2 regions of the Variovorax sp. GW821-FHT10D07 genome follow, and region 1 is predicted to be linked to the other one. Evidence: riboswitches for the same ligand, from Rfam matches in the RefSeq annotation. Region 1 holds a riboswitch; the other holds the start of a gene.
What was found. Region 1 has a riboswitch for glycine ahead of gcvT (glycine cleavage system aminomethyltransferase GcvT). Riboswitches for the same ligand answer to the same signal wherever they lie in the genome.
Positions count from the first base shown of each region.

Region 2: it holds a riboswitch for glycine, as region 1 does, so the genes downstream of both, AC07PU_RS29235 (D-amino acid dehydrogenase) here and gcvT (glycine cleavage system aminomethyltransferase GcvT) in region 1, are expected to answer to the same signal.

Region 1 is NZ_JBWKMZ010000003.1:92,925-99,731, forward strand. Features, by position in the region: gene gcvP (aminomethyl-transferring glycine dehydrogenase) at 1-1,255, opposite strand, end outside; gene gcvH (glycine cleavage system protein GcvH) at 1,331-1,702, opposite strand; gene gcvT (glycine cleavage system aminomethyltransferase GcvT) at 1,786-2,985, opposite strand; glycine riboswitch at 3,001-3,107, opposite strand; glycine riboswitch at 3,128-3,211, opposite strand; gene AC07PU_RS10880 (alpha/beta hydrolase) at 3,234-4,193, opposite strand; gene AC07PU_RS10885 (amidohydrolase family protein) at 4,190-5,533, opposite strand; gene AC07PU_RS10890 (FAD-dependent monooxygenase) at 5,538-6,807, opposite strand, start outside.
Region 2 is NZ_JBWKMZ010000012.1:13,020-19,826, reverse strand. Features, by position in the region: gene AC07PU_RS29260 (class I SAM-dependent methyltransferase) at 1-447, opposite strand, end outside; gene rfbC (dTDP-4-dehydrorhamnose 3,5-epimerase) at 772-1,320, opposite strand; gene rfbA (glucose-1-phosphate thymidylyltransferase RfbA) at 1,317-2,216, opposite strand; gene rfbD (dTDP-4-dehydrorhamnose reductase) at 2,266-3,156, opposite strand; gene rfbB (dTDP-glucose 4,6-dehydratase) at 3,153-4,223, opposite strand; glycine riboswitch at 4,483-4,600, shown strand; gene AC07PU_RS29235 (D-amino acid dehydrogenase) at 4,689-5,996, shown strand; gene AC07PU_RS29230 (FIST signal transduction protein) at 6,019-6,807, opposite strand, start outside.

The DNA.
Region 1 (6,807 bases):
CGTTGGCGGCCTGCGCGCGCTCGAGGATCTTCGCGGTGTCGTCGCCGGTGCGGATGGTCAGCGAATCGAAGGCGGTCTCGTTGACCGGCTCGCGGCCCATCTGGGCCAGGCCGCGCGCGAGGATGGCGGTGAGCGCGGCCACGCGCTGCGCGATGCGCGTGAGGCCGTCGGGGCCGTGGTAGACCGCGTACATGCTCGCGACCACCGCGGGCAGCACCTGCGCGGTGCAGATGTTCGAGGTCGCCTTCTCGCGCCGGATGTGCTGCTCGCGCGTCTGCAGCGCGAGGCGGTAGGCGGGGCGGCCATGGGTGTCGACGCTCACGCCGACCAGGCGGCCCGGCAGCGAGCGCTTGAAGTCGTCGCGGCAGGCCAGGTAGGCCGCGTGCGGGCCGCCGTTGCACAGCGGCATGCCGAAGCGCTGGGTGGTGCCGCAGACGATGTCGGCATCCCATTCGCCGGGCGGCGTGAGCAGGGTCAGCGCCAGCAGGTCGGCCGCGACGCAGAAGGCCGCGCCGTACTGGTGGGCGTGGCCCGCGAGCGGGCGCAGGTCGTGCACGTGGCCGGTGGTGGCCGGGTACTGCGCCAGCACGCCGAAGAATTCGCCGCTGGCCATCAGGTGCGGCAGGGTTTCGGAAGCGGTGCTGACCTTGACCTCGATGCCCAGCGGCGCGGCGCGCGTCTTCACCACTTCGATGGTCTGCGGATGGCAGTCGCCCGAGACCAGGAACACGTTGCTCTTGCTCTTCACGCTGCGCTTGGCCAGCGTCATCGCCTCGGCGGCCGCTGTGGCCTCGTCGAGCATCGAGGCATTGGCGATCGCCATGCCCGTGAGGTCGCAGACCATGGTCTGGAAGTTGACCAGCGCCTCCATGCGGCCCTGCGAGATCTCGGCCTGGTAGGGCGTGTAGGCCGTGTACCAGGCCGGGTTCTCGAGGACGTTGCGCAGGATCACGCCCGGCGTGTGGGTGCCGTAGTAGCCCTGCCCGATGAAGTTGCGGAACACCTTGTTCTTCGACGCGATCGCCTTGAGCTCGGCCAGCGCGTCGGCCTCGGTGGCCGGTGCCGGCAGCCGCATCGGCTTGCTGCGCCGGATCGCCGCGGGCACGATGCCATCGATGAGTTCGGCGCGCGTGGCCGACCCGATCACGGGCAGCATGCGCGCCTCGTCGTCGGCATCGATGCCGATGTGGCGGGCGATGAATTCCTCGGCGTTCTCGAGTTCTTGCAGGGTGGGCAGGGCGGCGGGGGTGGGCATGGCGGGCGGGGGAAGAGAAGGGGGAGCGGACTTCCGGACGCGAGCCTTCGCGTCCGGCCATCCGGTTTCAGGAGCTCAGGATTCCTCGGCGAACTTGCCGTAGGCGGTTTCGTCCATCAGCGCGTCGAGCTGCGCCGGTTCGGACAGCTTGACCTTGAAGAACCAGCCTTCGGCCAGCGGCGCGCTGTTGGCGAGCGAGGGATCGGCGCGCAGGGCTTCGTTGACTTCGGTGATCTCGCCCGAGACGGGCATGAACACGTCGGCCGCGGCCTTCACCGATTCGACGACGCCGGCGACCTCGCCCTGGGCGAAGCTCTTGCCGACCTCGGGCAGGTCGACGAAGACCACGTCGCCCAGCGCGTCCTGCGCATGGACGGTGATGCCGACCGTGGCGTTGCCGCCCTCGGCCTGCACCCATTCGTGGTCCTTGGTGTACTTGATGCTCATGTTGAAAAACTCCTCGTGGATAAAAAGTGGCCGATGCCGGGGCGTAGGTTAGCCGCGACGGCGGTCCGCCGGATGTCCGGTCGTCAGCCGCGGTAGTAGCGCGTCTGCACGAAGGGCAGGGTCGAGACCTCCATCGGCACCGGCTTGCCGCGCACGATGGCCTGCACCCGGGTGCCGGGCTCGGCGAAGGCGGTGGCCACGTAGCCCATGGCGACCGGCCGGTCGGCCGTCGGGCCCAGCAGGCCGCTGGTGACCTGGCCGATGTCCTGGCCCTCGAAGGACTGCAGCGGCGTGCCGTCGCGCACCGGGATGCGCTCGAGCGCGACCAGGCCAACGCGGCGGCGCTTCAGCGTGTCGTGGTCGAGATGGCCGGCCGCGCCGGTGGCGGCCACGAGCTGCGCCAGAATCTTCTCGGCGCCGGGGAAGCCGCCCGCGCGCGCGCCGCCCGTGCGGCGCACCTTCTGGATCGCCCAGTTGAGCGAAGCCTCGACCGGCGTGGTGCCGGTGTCGATGTCGCTGCCGTAGAGGCACAGGCCGGCCTCGAGCCGCAGCGAGTTGCGCGCGCCCAGGCCGATGGGCTTGACCTCGGGCTGGGCCAGCAGCAGCCGCGCCAGCGCGTCGGCCTCCTTCGCGGCGACCGAGATCTCGAAGCCGTCCTCGCCGGTGTAGCCGCTGCGCGTGACGAAGGCTTCGATGCCGCCGATCTGCACGGCGCCGCCGGTCATGAACACGAAGCGCTCGATGCCGGGCGACAGCCGCGCCAGCGTGGCCGCGGCCTGCGGGCCCTGCAGCGCGAGCAGCGCCTGCTCGGGCAGCGGCTGCACCTGGCAGCGCTGGCCGATCTTCTGCTGGATGTGGGCGATGTCGGCCACCTTGCAGGCGCCGTTGACGATCACGAACAGCGAGCCGTTGCCTTCGTTGAAGAACATCAGGTCGTCGAGGATGCCGCCCTGGTCGTCGAGCAGCAGGCCGTAGCGCTGCTTGCCCGCGGGCAGGTCGATCACGTCGACCGGCATCAGGGTCTCGAAGGCGGCCGCGGCATCGGGGCCGGACAGGCGCAGCTGGCCCATGTGGGAGATGTCGAACAGGCCCGCGGCCTCGCGCGTGTGCCTGTGCTCGGCCATCAGGCCGGCCGGGTACTGGACCGGCATCGAGTAGCCGGCGAAGGGCACCATGCGGGCGCCGAGTTCCAGGTGCAGCGCGTACAGCGGGGTCTTGAGCAGTTCGGATTCGGGGGCGGAAGCAGCCACGGGGCACTCCTGGGGGCAGCAATCGAATGCCATGGCTCGCGCCATGGGGCCACCCCTGCTGTCCGCTTTACCTGAGAGATTCGCCCCACGATCGGGGTTTGCTCCTTCGGTGGACCGGGCGCCTGCGGCACCGGCCTCTCTCCAGCAAGGAAACGCCGTCCCGCGAAGGCCGGCGCTGTGTCAGTCCTTTTGCCTGAGCGTTCGGGGGTTCCCTGCGCCTTCGGCGGCCCCGTGCGGGGCTCTCTCCTGACCCCGGCGAGTGTAGTGGATTGCGGGCCGCTTCAGCCGCGGCCGCGCAGCCGGTCCGACAGCGCCCGGCAGATGGCGTCGTGGGCCCGGCCGGCGGCGGCCGAGTGGGCGAAGAAGCCGAAGAAGGGGTGGAACATGTCGTCGAAGGCCAGCAGCCGGGTCGGCACGCCGGCCGCCTCGAGCCGGTGCGCGTAGGCCAGGCCTTCCTCGCGCAGCGGGTCATGGCCGGCGACGGCGATCAGGGTCGGCGGCAGGCCCGCGAGCTCCGCCGCGCGCAGCGGCGAGGGCGGCACCTCGGTGGCGCGGTGGGCCGAGGCGCCCATGCAGAGCCGGGCGATCTCGCGCAAGTCGGCGGGCGCGAGCATCGGATAGTCGATGCCGCGGGCCTCGATCGCGGCCACGTCGCGCGCCATGTCCAGGCCCGGCACCACCAGCAGCTGGGCCGCCAGCGGCTGTGCATGGCCGCGCAGCGCCAGCGCGGCGCAGGCGGCGAGGTTGGCGCCCGCGCTTTCGCCGGCCAGGGCGACCCGGGACGGATCGCCGCCGAGCATTTCCGCATGGTCCAGCGCCCAGCGGGTCGCGGCCAGTGCATCGTCGTGCGCGGCCGGGAACGGGTGCTCGGGCGCCAGCCTGTAGTCCACCGAGACCACCACGGCCTCGACGTCGCGGCAGAGCTTGCGCGCGATGTCGTCCATCAGCTCGACGCTGCCGAGCACGAAGCCGCCGCCGTGCAGGAACACCACGGTCGGCAGCACGGCCTCGGCCGAGACGGGCCGGTAGACCCGCACCGGCACGCGCAGGCCCTGGTGTTCGGCGACGCGGTCCTCGGTGGAAGCCACGACCGGCAGCGTCGTGCGCTCGCGCGCCGCCATCACCGCGCGGCGCATGCGTTCGCGCGCCTCGGCGGGCGTGCCCGAGAACGGTGGTGGGGCCCCGTGGGCGCGCATGGCCGCGACGATCGTCGCGAGCTGGGGATCGAGCGCGGCGCTCATGCCAGCCCCAGCACATAAGCCTGCGAATCCGCCGCGCGCTGCCGCAGCCGATCGAGGTCCACATCGAGCAGCCGGCCGTCGCGCTTCACCGGCCGGCCCGCGACGAACACGCTGTCGACATTGCCCGGATGGGCCGCCAGCACCACCGCGCCGACCGCGTCCGAGACCGGCGCCAGGTTCAGGTCGTCGGCGCGGATCAGCACCACGTCGGCCTGCTTGCCCGGCGTGAGCGAGCCCACCTTGTGCGCGAGTCCGTTCGCCTGCGCGCCGGCCAGGGTGGCGAAACCGAGCACGTCGCGCAGGCCCAGCGTCGCCGGGGCGTTCTTCGTCTTCGAATGGCCCCCGCCCATCCACGAGCGGTAATAGGCCAGGGCATGGCGCATCTGCGTGAACATGTCGCCCGCGCACTTGGTCTCGGTGTCGCCGCTGAGGCTGGGCCGGATGCCCACGGCCAGCAGCCGGTCGAACGGGATGTCGCCCATGCCCTGCGCATTGAGTTCGCAGTGCACGCCGAGCGAGGCGCTGACCCCGGCGTCGGCCATCATCGAGAACTCGTCGTGGTGCGAGCAGCAGCAGTGCACGAAGGTCAGGTCGTCGCCGAGCACGCCGGCCTCGTGCATTTGCGCGATGCCGCGCACGGCGGCGTTGCGCGCGTAGGCGCCCATGTGGATGCTCGAGCGGATGCCGAGTTCGCGCGCCAGCCGCAGGTCGCCGAGCCAGGTCTCGCGCTGCGCCATCTCGGGGCCGCGCGCGGCCATCGCGAGCGTGAGCAGCTGGTTGTCGCTCGAGAAGTAGCGCTCGCGCAGCCGCCGGATGTCCTGCGGATGGCCGCGCTCGCTGCCGAACATCCACGAGGCGCCGTCGACCAGTGGCCAGCCGTGCGCGAACACGCCGCGGATACCGGCGTCGCGCAGCGCCGCGATCGCCGCGTCGGAATGCTCGGGGCTGTTCTGCACGTGCGACCAGTCGAGCATCGTGGTGATGCCGCTGTCGAGCGCCGCGACCGCGCCCAGCAAGGTGCCGGTGTAGACGTCCTCGGGCCGATAGGCCGCGCCCTTGGCGCCCAGCATCTCGGCGAAGTAGATCTGCGAATCGATGTCGGCATAGCGATGCCGCACGCAGCTCTGCCAGGTGTGGCGATGCGTGTCGACGAAGCCGGGCAGCACGATCATGCGGTCGGCCTCGATCCGTTCAGCATCGGGAGCATCGATGCTCGGCGCGATCGCGACGATGCGCTCGCCCTCGATCAGCACGTCGCCACGGCGCAGCTCGCCGATGGCCGGGTCCATGCTCAGCACCCAGCCGCCCGCGATCAGCAGTGGCCTGTGGTCGTTCTTCATCACATCACCTCTTCATCCAGCGCCAGAGTTCGGTCTCGACCTCGGCGGCGCGCGCCACGTCCGCGCTCGCCCAGGCCACATAGGCATCGGGCCGCACCAGCATCGCCTGCACGCCGCGCATGGCGGGCGGCACGCGCGCCACGCGGGCCGGCACCAGGGTCACGGGCAGGCCCTGCAAGTCCAGCGATTCGAACTGCCGCGAATTGCCCTCGAGATCGAGCAGCAGGAAGCGCCGCTCGCGCAGCAGCTCGGCGACGCGCACCGAGCGGCCGTCGCGCGTGACGAGGTCGAAGTCGGGCAGCCGCTGGCCGGCCAGCGGGTGGCGGTCGGCCTCCCGGGCGCGACCTGGATAGGGCTGCTCGAGCCCGCACAACTCGAGCACCAACTGGCGCTGCACTTCGGGCAGCGGAATGATGTGCCGCGCGAGCCGGCGCTTGAGCGCCACCGCGTCGGGTTCGAAATTGAACTGCAGCACGCACTGCGCCTTCACGCTCTCGAGCAGCGCATGCATCACCGGCAGGCGCTCGGCGTCGTAGCTGTCCAGCGTGGCCTCGCCGGCTACGCCCGTGACGACGTTCGCGAGCTTCCAGCCCAGGTTGAAGGCATCCTGCAGGCAGAAGTTCATGCCGACGCCGCTGGCCGGGTAGTGGATGCGCGCCGACTCGCCGACCAGGAACACGCGCCCCTGGCGCAGGCGTGGCACGGCGCGCATCTGGTCGTCGAAGCGAGAGGCCCAGCGGAAGCCCTCGATGCCGTAGTCGCTGCCGAGCACGTCGCGCAGGCACTGCTTCGCTTCCTCGAGCGTCACCGGCTCGTCCTTGGTCGCATGGCGGCGGTCGCGGTGCACGATGTTGAAGCGCGTGATGCCCTCGCCGAAGGCATAGCCGCGCACCCAGCCCATCTCGTTGTCGGCGCCGGTGCGCCCGCCGGGCCAGGGCGCGCTGAGCTCGGCGTCGATCACGATGCCGCGGAAGGTGCCCGAGTGGCCCTCGAAGGGCAGGCCGCACTGGGTTCGCACGGTGCTGCGGCCGCCGTCGGCGCCCACCAGGTACCTGGCGCGCAGCGTCGACACTGCGCCCGACGGGTCGGCCACCTCGATCTCCACGCTCTCCGTATCCTGCCGCACGGCGTGCACTTCGGCACCACGGCGAAGCTCGGCGCCGCTGTCGGCCGCCCAGTCCCAGAGGATCTCCTCGGTCATGTTCTGCGGCAGTCCGAGCGTGAAGCCGAAGCGGGTGTCGAGGTGCTCCCACTCGATCGACTGGAAGCCGGCC
Region 2 (6,807 bases), on a different contig from region 1:
CACCGTGTCGAAGGTGGCATCGAGCGGCCACTGTGCCTGGGTGATGTTGAAGTTGTAGCTCTTCAACTCCAGGCGGCGCCCTTCCATCTCGATGCTGCGCGTCAGGATGGGCTGGTCGATGTCGGGCCGCATCTCGATGCCCTCGACGCGCGCATAGCCCAGGTAATGCCAGGCCCAGAAGGCCATGTAGCCATAGCAGCCGATATCGAGGCACGACGCATCCGGCGATTCGGCATACGGAATCATCGTGAGCGACAGCGACAGCCGGCGGCGATGCGCCGTCAGGTAGAGAAATTCGGTGGCCGACCCGGTCCTGCGCACATGCTCGATGGTGGTGTCGAGGATGTTCTCGGCCTCGGCGATCGACAGGTAGCGGCCCTCTTTCGGGGTGTCGGGCGTGGATTTCAGATCCGAAATGACTTCTCGAATCAATTCCTGCTGATCCATCTTCTGGGGCTCTCCGGCTGCGCGGCTTGTCGGCGCGTTCTAGGGGGAAGTGGGGTGCCGATTCTCGGCACCGGCACGCCTTGGTGGCGTGCTCGATGCCGTCGATCCATCGTGCGGGGAGTCATCGAGGAAGTGTTACCTCAATGCAAACAAATACTAACATCGACCTATGAAATGTCGATGAAGCGAGCGCTTTCGGGGGGGCGCTGCGGCTGGATATTGCGCGGGCTGCGCGCAGCGGTCATGAAGCGACCGTGCGCGAGCGGCGTCGGGATCGGCGGCCACGAGAGGGCCGCGCCGATGCCCGCGCCGGGTTCGAGATTGTCAGTCGAACACTTCGGCGCCGGCGAAGCTGGCGCCGGCCTGGTCCTTGCCGGAGAGCTGCGGAGCGCCTCCGGTCGCGGGCCACGCGATCGCCAGGTCGGCGTCGTCCCACTTGATGCAGCGCTCATGCGCCGGCGCGTAGTAGTCGGTCGTCTTGTAGAGAAACTCCGCCGTCTCCGTCAGCACCAGGAAGCCATGCGCGAAACCCGCGGGCACCCACAGCTGCTTGTGGTTGTTCTCGCTGAGTTCCTCGCCCACCCACTGGCCGAAGGTCGGCGACGACCTGCGGATGTCCACCGCCACGTCGAACACCGCGCCGCGCACGCAGCGCACCAGCTTGCCCTGCGGCTGCTGGATCTGGTAATGCAGGCCGCGCAGCACGCCCTGGGCCGAGCGCGAATGGTTGTCCTGCACGAACTCGACGTGGCGCCCCACGGCCTCATCGAAGGCCTTGCCGTTGAAGCTCTCGAAGAAGAAGCCGCGCGCGTCGCCGAACACCTTCGGCTCGATGACGAGGACTTCGGGAATGGCGGTGGGCGTGGCCTTCACGAGCGCACCTCGTCCTTCAGCAGGCGTTGCAGGTACTTGCCGTAGCCGCTCTTGGCCAGCGGCGCGGCGAGCTTCTCGAGCTGCGCGGCGTCGATGAAGCCGTTGCGCCACGCGATCTCCTCGGGGCACGCGATCTTCAGGCCCTGGCGATGCTCGAGCGTGGCGATGAACTGGCCGGCCTCGAGCAGGCTCTCGTGCGTGCCGGTGTCCAGCCACGCATAGCCGCGCTGCATGATCTGCACATTGAGCTGGCCGAGGTCGAGGTAGGCCTGGTTGACCGCGGTGATCTCGAGTTCGCCGCGCGCGCTGGGCTTGACGGCCTTGGCGATGTCGACGACCTGGTTGTCGTAGAAGTAGAGCCCGGTCACTGCATAGCTGCTCTTGGGTTCGAGCGGCTTCTCCTCGATGCTGCTGGCCTTGCCCTGCGCATCGAAGGCCACCACGCCGTAGCGCTCGGGGTCGTGCACGTGATAGGCGAAGACGGTCGCTCCCTTGGCCTGCGCATGGGCGTCGGACAGCAGGTGCACGAAGTCGTGGCCGTAGTAGATGTTGTCGCCCAGCACCAGCGCGCTCGGCGAATTGCCGACGAACTTGTCGCCGATGATGAAGGCCTGCGCCAGCCCGTCGGGACTGGGCTGCACGGCGTACTGCAGGTTCAGGCCCCACTGGCTGCCGTCGCCCAGCAGTTGCTGGAAGCGCGGCGTGTCCTGCGGCGTGCTGATGACGAGGATGTCGCGCATGCCGCCGAGCATCAGCGTGCTCAGCGGGTAGTAGATCATGGGCTTGTCGTACACCGGCAGCAGCTGCTTGCTGATCGCGAGCGTGGCTGGATGCAGCCGCGTGCCCGAGCCGCCGGCCAGGATGATGCCTTTGCGCTGCGTCGTCTGGATGGTCATCGTTGGTGTCTCTTCTCTTCGGGTGTCGTGTTCGGCACGGATGCCGGACTCAGAGGATCTCGCGCAGCATGCGCGCGACGCCGTTCTGCCACGGCGGCAGCACCAGCCCGAAGGCGGCCTGCAGCTTCGAGGTGTCGAGGCGCGAGTTGTGCGGCCGGGTGGCCGGCGTGGGAAAGGCGCTGGTCGGCACGGCCTCGACCTGCTGCGGCCCGGCCTTGAGCTCGACACCGGCCTGTTGCGCGAGTTCGAGCACGTAGCGCGCGTAACCGTACCAGGTGGTCTCGCCGCCCGCGATCGCGTGATAGAGCCCGGCCTTGGACGGGTCCTGCAGGGTGGCGCGGATGGCATGGGCCGTGATGTCGGCCAGCAGCTCGGCACCGGTGGGTGCGCCGAACTGGTCGTCGATGACGGTCAGCTTGTCGCGCTCCCTGGCCAGCCGCAGCATGGTCTTGGCGAAGTTGCCGCCGCGCGCTGCATAGACCCAGCTGGTGCGAAAAATCAGGTGCTTCGTGCAGTGCTGCGCCACCAGTTGCTCGCCTTCGAGCTTGGTGCGGCCGTAGACGCTCAGCGGCCCGGTCGCATCGTCTTCCTTCCAGGGCGTGCTGCCGCTGCCGTCGAAGACATAGTCGGTCGAGTAGTGGACCATCAGCGCGCCGATCTCCTGCGCGGCCTGCGCCACCACGCCGGGCGAGGTGGCGTTGAGCTTGCGCGCGAACTCGGGCTCGCTCTCGGCCTTGTCGACGGCGGTATGGGCGGCGGCATTGACGACCACGTCGGGGCGCACCTGCCGCACGGTGTCGGCCAGCTGTTCGGGCCGGCTGAAGTCGGCGTGGAAGTCGGTGCTGTCGAAATCGAGCGCGACCAGCTCGCCCAGCGGTGCGAGGCTGCGCTGCAGTTCCCAGCCGACCTGTCCGCCCTTGCCCAGCAGCAGCAGCTTCATGCGGAAGCCTTCGCGTCGTACTGCTTCTCGACCCAGGCCCGGTAGGCGCCGCTTTGCACGTTGCGCACCCAGTCGCCGTTGGCGAGGTACCACTCGACCGTCTTGCGGATGCCGGTGTCGAAGGTCTCGGCCGGCTTCCAGCCGAGCTCGCGCTCGAGCTTGCGCGCGTCGATGGCATAGCGGCGGTCATGGCCGGGGCGGTCGGTGACGTAGCTGATCTGCTCGGCATAGCCCTTGCCGTCGGCGCGCGGACGCAGCCCGTCGAGCAGCGCGCACACGGTCTTCACGATCTCGATGTTCGGCTTCTCGTTCCAGCCGCCCACGTTGTAGGTCTCGCCGAGCCGGCCCGCTTCGAGCACGCGGCGGATCGCGCTGCAGTGGTCCTTGACGTAGAGCCAGTCGCGCACCTGCATGCCGTCGCCATACACGGGCAGAGGCTTGCCGGCCAGCGCGTTGACGATCATCAGCGGGATCAGCTTCTCGGGGAAATGGAAGGGGCCGTAGTTGTTCGAGCAGTTGGTGGTGAGCACCGGCAGGCCGTAGGTGTGGTGCCAGGCGCGCACGAGGTGGTCGCTGGCGGCCTTGCTGGCCGAGTACGGGCTGTTGGGCTCGTACTTGTTCTCCTCGGTGAAGGCCGGGTCGGCCTTCGAGAGCGAGCCGTAGACCTCGTCGGTCGACACGTGCAGGAAGCGGAAGGCCGCCTTCTGGTCGGCCGGCAGCGCGTTCCAGTGGCCGCGCACCGACTCGAGCAGCCGGAAGGTGCCGAGCACATTGGTCTGCACGAAATCCTCGGGGCCGTGGATCGAGCGATCCACGTGCGACTCGGCCGCGAAATTGACCACCGCGCGCGGTTTGTGCTCGGCCAGCAGGCGGTCGAGCAGCGCGCTGTCGCCGATGTCGCCCTGCACGAAGACATGGCGCGGATTGCCCTTGAGCGAGGCCAGGGTCTCGAGATTGCCGGCGTAGGTGAGCTTGTCGAGGTTCACGACCGGTTCGTCGCCTTGCGCGATCCAGTCGAGGACGAAATTGGCGCCGATGAAGCCGGCGCCGCCGGTAACCAGGATCATGGAGTCCCCTGTGCTGTGTGATTGCTGAGTCACGTGGTCGAAAGCCCGAAGCCGCGCGGGCGCGGCCGGGCGTGGATTATCCCACCCGTGCGCAAGGCCGAATCCGGGGTTGGCCGGTGCCCGCGGCCCGCCTACAATCGCCACCCATTGCAGGAGAGCGGGCCGCATGCATCGCGCAGGCAGCCCCACCGAAGGCGCAAACTCCCATAAACGCTCAGGTCGGCTCCACGCTTCCCGCGGGGCCTGTACTGCAACCACTGAAACGCCGTCTGGAGAGCCAGCACATCGCCCATCGCGGCCGTGCTGCGCCGAAGGAGCAAGTCCGCTGCAAGGTGCAGCGGATGAAACTCTCAGGTACCGAGGACAGGGGGAGCGGCAATTGGACGGCCGTCCGGTTGCGCGCTATCTATTCAGTAGCACGACCTTCACGCCGTTCAAGCGCTTCGACCTCGAAAGGTACTTGAAATGCGCGTGATCGTATTGGGCGCCGGCCTGCTCGGCGTGACCTCGGCCTACTACCTCCAGCAACTCGGCCACGACGTGACCGTGATCGACCGGCAGGCCACCCCGGCCGCCGAAACCAGCTTCGCCAACGGCGGCCAGATCTCGGTGAGCCATGCCGAGCCCTGGGCCAATCCCAGCGCGCCGCTCAAGGTGCTGCAGTGGCTGGGCAAGGAAGACGCCCCGCTGCTGTTCCGCATCCGCGCCGACATGCGCCAGTGGCTCTGGGGCCTGCAGTTCCTGCGCGAATGCACGCCCGCGCGCACACGCCACAACATCGAGCAGATCGTGCGGCTGGGCACCTACAGCCGCGACACGCTGCAGCAGCTGCGCCGCGATACCGGCATCCGCTACGACGAGCGCACGCAGGGCATCCTGCACTTCTACACGACGCAAAAGGAGTTCGACGGCGCTCTCGCGCCTGCCGAGCAGATGCGCGCGCTGGGCTGCGAGCGCCAGGTGATCTCGGCCGACGAGGCCGTGAAGCTCGAGCCCGCGCTGGCCCACATCCGGCCGCAACTGGCCGGCGCCACCTACACGGCCGAGGACGAATCGGGCGACGCCAACCGCTTCGCGCGCGAACTCGCGCGGCTCGCGGCCGAGGCCGGCGTGAAGTTCCTGATGAGCCACACCGTCACCGCGCTGCGCGAGGTGGGCGGCGCGATCGACCACGTCGAGGTCACCGACGCCGAGGGCCGCTTCCAGCGCATCCGCGGCGATGCCTTCGTGATGGCGATGGGTTCGCTGAGCCCGCTGCTGGCGGCACCGCTGGGCATCCGGCTGCCGATCTATCCGGCCAAGGGCTATTCGGTCACGCTGCCGGTCAAGGACGCGAGCAAGGCCTACCAGGTCTCGCTGACCGACGACGAATACAAGCTGGTGTTCTCGCGCTACACCTCGGAATCGGGCGACCGCATGCGCATCGCCGGCACGGCCGAGCTCAACGGCTACGACCGCGACCTCAACCGCGTGCGCTGCGAAGCCATCGTGCGCCGCGTCGAGCAGTTGTTCCCCGGCGCCGGCGACACCGCGCAAGCCCAGTTCTGGACCGGCCTGCGCCCGGCCACGCCGAGCAACGTGCCGCTGATCGGCCGCACGAAACTCGCGAACCTCTACCTCAACACCGGCCACGGCACGCTCGGCTGGACCCATGCCTGCGGCTCGGGCAAGTCGATCGCGCGCATCGTGAGCGGTCTGGCGCCGGAGGTGGATTTCGCGTTCACGGGGCTGCCCCGGCCCGTAGCGGGCGTGGCGCGGCCCGCGCTGGGCTGAGCTTCCGAAAGAAGGCGGACGCTCAGTCGTCCGCCGTGAACACCGTCAGCACACCCGTGTAGCCATACACGTGGTGCCGCGCGATCTCGCCCGCGGCGAAGAAACCGACCAGCGGCACGTCGCCCAGCGCGTGGCGCACGATCTGCAGCTCGGCGCCCGGTGCGCCGAAATGCGGGCCGCCGCGGCCCGAGCAGCTCACGTAGACGGCGCCGGCGATGCGGCGCGCGGGATGCGGCGCCGCCTCGGCCTCGCCGGCGGCGACGGCGCGCGCGGTGGCCAGGGTCTGTTCCTCGGGCTCGAGTTCCTCGCGGATCTCGGCGCAGATGCGCATCAGGTCGGCGCGCGCAGCCTGGGCGTTGCGGCGGCAGAAGCTCAGGCGCATGCCGGCCTCGGCCACGTCGGCGATCGCGATGCCGCGGCGCGTGGGGTCGAGGCCGATGATGTGGCGCACCAGCACGTCGGCGCCGAGGTCGCCCGTGCGGCGGATGCCGTCGCTGCCGGCATCGACCAGGCCCACCAGGGTGGCGCGCACGGCCTCGATGGCTTCCTGCGGCCGCTCGAGCGAGACCTGCAGGTCGGCCAGCAGCACGTCGAGCGCGGGCTCGCCGTCGAGCTGCAGCACCAGGTTGCCGTCGGCCTCGGTGATCTCGCGCTCGCGCGCGCTGCCCGAGCGCAATGGCTGGCAGCCCTGCGTGACGCGCGACACCAGCCGCACGCCCTCGCCGAACACCACGCCCGACAGGCCGCCCGAGAACACGCCGCCGGCCGCACCCTGGCCGCGGATGTTGCCGTTGCCGCCGACCGCGAACTG